2 regions of the Allobosea sp. GW821-FHT12C12 genome follow, and region 1 is predicted to be linked to the other one. Evidence: predicted binding sites of a transcription regulator. Region 1 holds the regulator's gene; the other holds the start of a gene.
The links. Region 1 encodes HrcA, which represses chaperone genes, less so after heat shock. Its sites were predicted from a motif close to GTTAGCACTCNCNNNNNGNGAGTGCTAAC; they were not measured.
Positions count from the first base shown of each region.

Region 2: groES (co-chaperone GroES) is a predicted target of HrcA. The motif match lies at 2,311-2,339, and genes of this name have one in related genera.

Region 1 is NZ_JBXAQP010000016.1:52,510-56,593, forward strand. It holds gene rph (ribonuclease PH) at 1-557, opposite strand, end outside; gene hrcA (heat-inducible transcriptional repressor HrcA) at 733-1,821, shown strand; gene AC1RRW_RS19340 (hypothetical protein) at 1,825-3,261, opposite strand; gene AC1RRW_RS19345 (hypothetical protein) at 3,430-4,084, opposite strand, start outside.
Region 2 is NZ_JBXAQP010000004.1:190,994-195,077, forward strand. It holds gene AC1RRW_RS07615 (GNAT family N-acetyltransferase) at 1-301, shown strand, start outside; gene AC1RRW_RS07620 (DMT family transporter) at 298-1,140, shown strand; gene AC1RRW_RS07625 (PaaI family thioesterase) at 1,143-1,622, opposite strand; gene AC1RRW_RS07630 (MarR family winged helix-turn-helix transcriptional regulator) at 1,712-2,179, opposite strand; gene groES (co-chaperone GroES) at 2,408-2,695, shown strand; gene groL (chaperonin GroEL) at 2,742-4,084, shown strand, end outside.

The sequences.
Region 1 (4,084 bases):
GTCTGCGCGCCGGAATCCTCGATATAGTCGAGGTCGAGCACCGGGTTGCCGGCGACGATGCCGCAGGAGATCGCCGCGACATGATCCTTGAGCGGGTTCGCGCCCTTCAGCATGCCGCGCCCCTCCATCCATTTCAGCGCGTCGTGCAGCGCGACCCAGGCCCCGGTGATCGAGGCCGTGCGCGTGCCGCCATCGGCCTGGATCACGTCGCAATCGACGACGATCTGGCGCTCGCCGATCGCGGTCAGGTCGACCACGGCGCGAAGCGAGCGTCCGACGAGCCGCTGGATCTCCTGCGTGCGGCCGGACGGCTTGCCGGAGGTGACCTCGCGGCGCGTGCGCTCATGCGTGGCGCGCGGCAGCATCGAATATTCGGCCGTGACCCAGCCCTTGCCGCTGCCGCGCAGCCAGGGCGGTCCCTTCTCCTCGACGGTCGCGGCGCAGAGCACCCTGGTCTCGCCGAACGTCACCATGCAGGAGCCCTCGGCATAGCGCACGACGCCGCGTTCGAGCGTGACCTTGCGCATCTCGTCGGCGGCGCGTTTGGAGGGTCGCATGGGGAAATCCTGATTTTCGAGGTCGGCGGCTTGTAGGCGGTCGGGCTCGACGGAGCAAGGAAAGGCTCTTTCTCTCCCCCGAGGGGGAGGGCGTGTAGCCACATCTCGTTTTCGCTTGATCCCCCCATGGCCCGAGCCGAGAATGCCCAAATGGTCAACCCGATCTCCGCCTGACATGAGCGCCCACACCCCGATGCGGCCGGAATCCCCCGGCGGGCTGATCGAGACCGATCTGCGCTCGCGCGAGATCTTCCGCCAGATCATCGACGGCTATCTCGCCACCGGCGAGCCCGTCGGCTCGCGCAACATCGCCCGCCTGCTGCCGATGTCGCTCTCGCCCGCGACCGTGCGCAACGTCATGACCGATCTGGAACTGGCGGGGCTGATCTATGCGCCGCACACCTCCGCCGGCCGCCTGCCGACCGAGCGGGGCCTGCGCTTCTTCGTCGATGCGATGATGGAGGTCGGCAACCTGACCTCCGACGAGCGCACCCGCATCGAGGCGCAGATGAAGGCCGCCGCGACCGGGCGCACGCTCGACGGCACGCTGACTGAAGCCTCGGCGCTGCTGTCGGGCCTCTCGCGCGGGGCCGGCGTCGTCGTCACCACCAAGGCCAATGCCCGGCTCAAGCATATCGAGTTCGTCAGGCTCGACCCGGCCCGCGCGCTCGTCGTGCTCGTCGCCGATGACGGCACGATCGAGAACCGGCTGCTCGCGCTGCCGCCCGGACTGCCGGCCTCGGCGCTGACGGAGGCCGCGAACTTCCTCAACGCCCGCGTCATGGGCAAGACTCTCGGCGATTTGCGCCGCGAGATCGCCGAGCACCGCGCGCAGATGGAAAGCGAACTCGACGCGCTGACGGCGCGCCTCGTCGAAAGCGGCATCGCCACCTCGTCCGGGCCGTCGAGCGACCGCCATCTGATCGTGCGCGGACAGGCCAATCTGCTGGAGGATTTGCGGGCGCAGGAGGATCTGGAGCGCATCCGGCTCCTGTTCGGCGATCTCGAAACCCAGACCGACGTCATCGACCTGCTCGCCCGCGCCGAGGCCGGCGACGGCGTGCGGATCTTCATCGGCTCGGAGAACAAGCTGTTCTCGATGTCGGGCTCCTCGATGGTCGCGGCGCCCTTCCGCGACGCCGAGCAGCGCATCGTCGGCGTCGTCGGCATCATCGGCCCGACGCGGCTGAACTATGCCCGCATCGTGCCGATGGTCGACTACACGGCGAAAGTGGTCGGACGGCTGCTGGATGGCGGGCGGTGAGGCTCAGAATTCGCTCGACAACGCGAGCCACGCTTTCTCGCGGTTGCCAAGTTCCTGAGCTTTCGAAGCAAAGGCTTCGCGTTCGCGTCTGAGAACATCGGCGCTTCGCGATGGCCTGATCGAGGCGGCATTGCCGGCGATCCCGCCGTAGTAGGAACGCCCCGAATCCGGTCGCCCGACGGAGGCGAATTCTTGCGCGAGCGCCATCTGAGCTCCGAAGAGATCGTTGCTCTTGCCGGTAATGTAGTTGAAGATCCGCATCCGTTTGCCCCGGACGAGATACTGGCGAAAAATCAGCTCTTGCATCGGCGGGTCGTAGAGGCGGCTGGTATCGAGATCGAGCTTCGCCACCGCCTCCGCCAGCGTCCCGGGAATCACTTGATACTTTCCGGTCGCGAAGATGCGGTCGGGATTGCCCTTTCTTTGCCGTTTCATCACCTCCGCCAGCGTCATCGTCTCGAAGGGCAGGCTCTTGCCCTGCGAATCGCCTGCCCGGCCGCGGTTGAAGGCACGATAGGCGGCTTCGCCGGAGCCGCCCTCGCCGCCACCGATCAGGCGCCCGAGAAGCCCGCCGCCGCGGCCTGCGGCGTCGCCCAGGCCTTCGGTCGTTCCGACCTTGGCGTCCAAGGGCGCCTCCGGCTTTACCGGCGGCAGCAACTGCGGAGCGTGCGTGGCGATGAGCCGGAAGGCGTCATCCATCCGCTGACCTAATGCAGCAGCGGTCTGGATCAGGAACTCCCTTACTGTCGCGGGCGCCTGTGCGGTGCCGAAAAATTCCGAGCGCGCCGCATAGAGGGCGGGGAACACCGCAGCGGGGAGCAGGACGGCGAGCGCCTTCTCGACCGATTGATCCGCGACCTGCGTGTCGAGGCCTCCATCCTTCGTGATCTGAGCCGACAGCTTGGCCAGCAACAGCGCGGCTTCGGCGCTATCGAACAGATAGGCGTGGAAGAGGTCGAGATAGCTTGGCACGTAGTCGTCGTCGCCGGTCTGTTTGGCGGCGAGCCTGGCGGCATCGTGATGCATGCGGTAGCTCGCCGCCCAAATCTGCTGGATTGGACTGTCCCAGCCATCGGGCGAGAACTGACGCGATTTGCCGCTTTCATGAAGGAACGCCTTCCATTCGTCACGGCTGACGCGGAAGGGCCCGAAGCCATCGGGCCCGCTGGCGCGCGGGTCCGAGTTGGAAAGCCCCGTAGCGATCAATCCACGCGCGAGCACGAAATCGGCGGTCACGAAGAACGGGGCGGTTTCAGGCTCCTCATTCAGATCGTTCTCGGCTTTCATCGCCTCCAGCACCAGAGACCGGATGTCGATATCCGGGCGCTTGAAGTCGTTCAGCAACCGCCTTTCGATCCAGCCCATCTCTTCGCGCGGGTTGGCGACGAACACAAAGCCGTTCGACTCTTCGGCGACGTCGATTTCCTCGAAGGTCGACAACGACACCGTCATCACCTCCGAACCGAGAGACAACGACGCCACGACCGGAGAGTTGGTGGTTGGCTTCCGGAACAGATTAGCGAGCCCGATTGTCCTGTGTATCATGGCGGCGTGTCCCCCGGTGTCGTGATCTTGTTTTGCTGGCGGCCTCGACGCTGAGCAGTGGCGTTATTGCAGCATCTGGCAAGTGAGGTTCTTGTCTGCAATCTCGCGCATTTCCTGGTCGTCCAGTCGGCCAGGGCTTTTGATGATGTTTCTAAAGCTGAATATCTTCTGCGGAGCGGTTCTTTCGAAGAACTCGATGCGTTTTTTCAACGCGGCCTGACCGGCTGGCTGGCCGATCGCCTTCAACTCGTCCTCGGTCGCGCAAATGCGTTCGAAGATGTTCCTGAGATAGGGCTCCGCGTGCGAGTTCGGCCGATAGTCGACGATGAGATCGCTCACGGCCGGCAGGCTCGGCTGCGGCTGACGTCCCGGCTTGCGTGCGGGCTGCTCCGGCCGGAACGCTTGCCCCACGGTATCGGCGGAGATCAGCGGCGGCGACCGGTCGAGCGCGGCGCCGCCGCCGCGTTCGAACGTGGTGATCGTTGTGTTGATCTCGGTCTCGATCGTGAAGGGCATGCAGATGCGCAGATAGGAGCGCAAGGCGTGGATCGCGGCGGGACGGTTGGTGATCGACTGCCCCGCGAGATCGCGCCGGAACTGGCTCTGGCGATTCAGGACGATCGACTGCACCGTGGCGTGATTGATCTGCATCAGCAGGCTCGATTGCACATTGCTGAAGGTGCTCGAGGCCAGTCCGAAGGCGGAGGCGACGATCGCA
Region 2 (4,084 bases), on a different contig from region 1:
CGGCTCGCTCGGCGTCGTGCCGCTGCCGGAGCAGAACGCGGCCGAGATCGTCAAGGTCTATGCCGATCCGGCCTTTCGCGGCTCCGGGCTGGCGCAGGCGTTGTTTTCCCGCGCGCTCGCCTTCGCCGAGGCCGGAGGCTTTTCCGAGCTGATGCTGTGGTCCGACAGCCGCTTCGCGCGCGGCCACCGTTTCTACGAAAAGCTCGGCTTCGTGCGCTGGCCGGGCGAGCGCTATCTCGCCGACGTCTCGGCGACCTGGGAATACCACTTCCGCAAACCTCTCGCCGGCCCCGCGCCATGAATCCGACGACGGCGCTGCGCGCCATGCTCGGCATCGCGCTACTGACCGCGATGGACGCGGTCATCAAAGGGCAGATGCGCGAGCATCCCTTCATCGTGGCGGTGTTCATGCGCTTCGCCATGGGCGGGCTCTGCTCGCTCGCCGTGCTGGCGCTGGTGCGCCCGGCCTTCCCGACGCGCGCGAGCCTGATCGGCAACGCCATCCGCGTGCCGGTGGTCGTGGTCACGGCCGGCAGCTTCTTCTATTCGATCTCGGTGCTGCCGCTGGCGGAAGCGCTGACGCTCTCGTTTCTCGCGCCGGTCTTCGTCGCCCTGCTCGGCGGCCTGCTGCTGAAGGAAAAGCTCGACAGCCGCATCTTCACCGCGCTCGGCTTCGGCGTCGTCGGCATGCTGGTGATGGTCTGGCCGCGGCTGCAGGGGAACATGCCGAGCGCCGAGCTCGGCGTCGCGGCCGCGCTGTTCTCGGCCGTGGCCTACGCCTTCAACCTCGTCCTGCTGCGCCGCATCGCGCTGAAGGAGCATCCCGCCGTCATCGTGGTCTTCCAGAACTGCGGGCCGGCCCTGTGCCTCGCCGTTCCGGCGGCGCTCGCCTTCGTGCCGATGACGCTGGCCGATCTCGCCGCTTACGCGCTCGCCGGCGCGCTCGCCGTCGGCGGGCACCTGTCGCTGACCTCGGCCTTCGCCCGGGCCGAGGCCTCGCGGCTGGCGCCGATCGAATACACGGCGCTGATCTGGGCGAGCCTGCTCGGCTACCTGATGTTCGGCGAGATACCGCTGATCACGACCTATGCCGGGGCGCTGCTGATCGTGGCGGGGGCGGTCGCGGTGAGCCGGCGATAGGTTCAGCTTTTCGCCTTCGCCGAGAAGACAAGGCAGGTTTCCGCGCCATGCGCGAGCAGCCTGCCGCGCTCGTCGACCAGCCGCCCCTCGGTGGTGATAACCGTCCCGCCGCGATGGATCAGCCTGCCCTCGCAGCGCACCGGCCCGCTCTCGGGCATCACCGCGCGGACATAGTTCAGCTTCATCTCCAGCGTGGTGTAGCCCTCGCCCGCCTTCAACGTCGAATGCGCCGCGCAGGCCATGGCGGAATCGAGGATCGTCGCGGTCCAGCCGCCATGGATCGTGCCGAGCGGGTTGAAGAAGCGGGCCGAGGGCCTGCCGGTGAAGACGACGCGGCCTTCCTCGACCTCGGCCAATTCAAAGTCCATCTCGGCCGCGAAGGGCGCGCCGGGATGGCGGCCTTCCAGCATGCCGCGCAGGAAGGCGACGCCGCCCCCCGCCAGCAGAACCTCGCGTGAGACGACCCCGATTTGCCGCGCCATGTCTGCTCCATCCATGTCCGCTCATCTATTGTGTAGATACACTATAGGCAGCGGACGCCGGGCGGGTCAAGCCGCTCTCGATCACGTCGTCAGGCCGGCTGGCGCGCGATCCGGCGCAGCGCCTTCAGTCCTTCGCGGGTCTCGCCCCAGCGCGTTTCGCCGAGCCCGCTCTCGATCCGGTCCTGCGCCGCCCGCCAATACGGGATCGCGGCCTCGATCGCCGCCCTGCCCTGGTCGGTGACGGCATAGATCGAGGCGCGGCCCTTGCAGATCACGGGTTCCACCAGCCCTTCCGCCGCCAGAAGCTGGAGATTGCGGGTGAGCGAGGTCCGCTCCAGCGCGAAGCGTTCGGCCAGCTCCGTGACCGACTTCCACTGCCCGGTGCTCAGCGCCGAGAGCAGCACGAACTGGGTGATCTTGAGCCCGCTCGGGCGCATCGCCTCGTCATAGGCCCGCGTCACGGCGCGCGCCGTCATGCGCACGTGCAGCGCGACGCAGGAGCGGGCGATGTCGTCGAGCCTGGGATCAGGACGAGGGTGGGAAGAAGGCGTCGTCATCCCGCCATGCTAGCGTGTTCGTATCGGATTTGGCAGCGGACCGTTCCGGCCCTGGTGTCGCGCGCGGAATTCACCTTCCGCCGCATGCTTCCTTGACTCGGGCGAGGCCCGCGCCTATCTCCGCGCCATCCCTTAGCACTCTCCTTGCGTGACTGCTAACGGATGCCCCGTCGCGGGCGCCGTTCGGGCGGCCCGCAGCAAAATTCGATTCGAGAGGAAGACAGAACCATGAAGTTCCGTCCTTTGCATGACCGCGTCGTGGTCCGTCGCCTGGATGGCGAGGAGAAGACCAAGGGTGGCATCATCATCCCCGACACCGCCAAGGAAAAGCCCCAGGAGGGCGAGGTCATCGCCGTCGGCCCGGGCGGCCGCGACGAGGCCGGCAAGCTGACCCCGCTCGACGTCAAGAAGGGCGACCGCGTCCTCTTCGGCAAGTGGTCGGGCACCGAGGTCAAGATCGATGGCCAGGACCTCCTGATCATGAAGGAATCCGACATCATGGGCGTGATCGGCTGACCGGCCTGCGACCGCCTTTCCCCAAATTCCACAAGGAGTTGCTCTCATGGCAGCCAAAGACGTCAAGTTCTCCACCGATGCCCGCGACCGGATGCTGCGCGGCGTCGAAATCCTCAACAACGCCGTCAAGGTGACGCTCGGTCCCAAGGGCCGCAACGTCGTGATCGACAAGTCGTTCGGCGCGCCGCGCATCACCAAGGACGGCGTCACCGTCGCCAAGGAGATCGAGCTCTCCGACAAGTTCGAGAACATGGGCGCGCAGATGGTGCGCGAAGTCGCCTCGAAGCAGAACGACGCCGCCGGCGACGGCACCACGACCGCGACCGTTCTCGCCGCCGCCATCATGCGCGAAGGCCTGAAGTCGGTGGCCGCCGGCATGAACCCGATGGATCTGAAGCGCGGCATCGACCTCGCGGTCGATGCGATCGTCTCCGACCTGAAGAAGAACTCCAAGAAGGTCACGACCAACGCGGAAGTCGCGCAGGTCGGCACCATCTCGGCGAACGGCGACGAGTCGGTCGGCAAGATGATCGCGACCGCCATGCAGAAGGTCGGCAACGAGGGCGTCATCACCGTCGAGGAGGCCAAGACCGCCGAGACCGAACTCGACGTCGTCGAGGGCATGCAGTTCGACCGCGGCTATCTCTCGCCCTACTTCATCACCAATGCCGAGAAGATGGTCGCCGAGCTGGAAGACCCCTACATCCTCGTCTTCGAGAAGAAGCTCTCCTCGCTCCAGGCGATGCTGCCGATCCTCGAGGCCGTCGTGCAGACCGGCAAGCCGCTGCTCATCATCGCCGAGGACGTCGAGGGCGAGGCCCTGGCCACGCTCGTCGTCAACAAGCTCCGCGGCGGCCTGAAGGTCGCGGCCGTCAAGGCGCCGGGCTTCGGCGACCGCCGCAAGGCCATGCTCGAGGACATCTCGATCCTGACCGCCGGCCAGATGATCTCGGAAGACCTCGGCATCAAGCTCGAGACCGTGACGCTCGCCATGCTCGGCCGCGCCAAGAAGGTGCGCATCGAGAAGGAGAACACCACGATCATCGACGGCGCCGGCAAGAAGAAGGACATCGAGGGCCGCGTCGCGCAGATCAAGGCGCAGATCGAGGAGACCACCTCGGACTACGACCGCGAGAAGCTCCAGGAGCGCCTGGCCAAGCTCGCCGGCGGCGTCGCCGTCATCCGCGTCGGCGGCGCGACCGAGGTCGAGGTCAAGGAGAAGAAGGACCGCGTCGACGACGCCCTCAACGCGACCCGCGCGGCTGTCGAGGAAGGCGTCCTGCCGGGCGGCGGCGTCGCCCTCCTGCGCGCGCTCTCGACCGTCAAGTCGATCAAGACCCAGAACGACGACCAGAAGACCGGCGTCGAGATCGTCCGCAAGGCGATCAT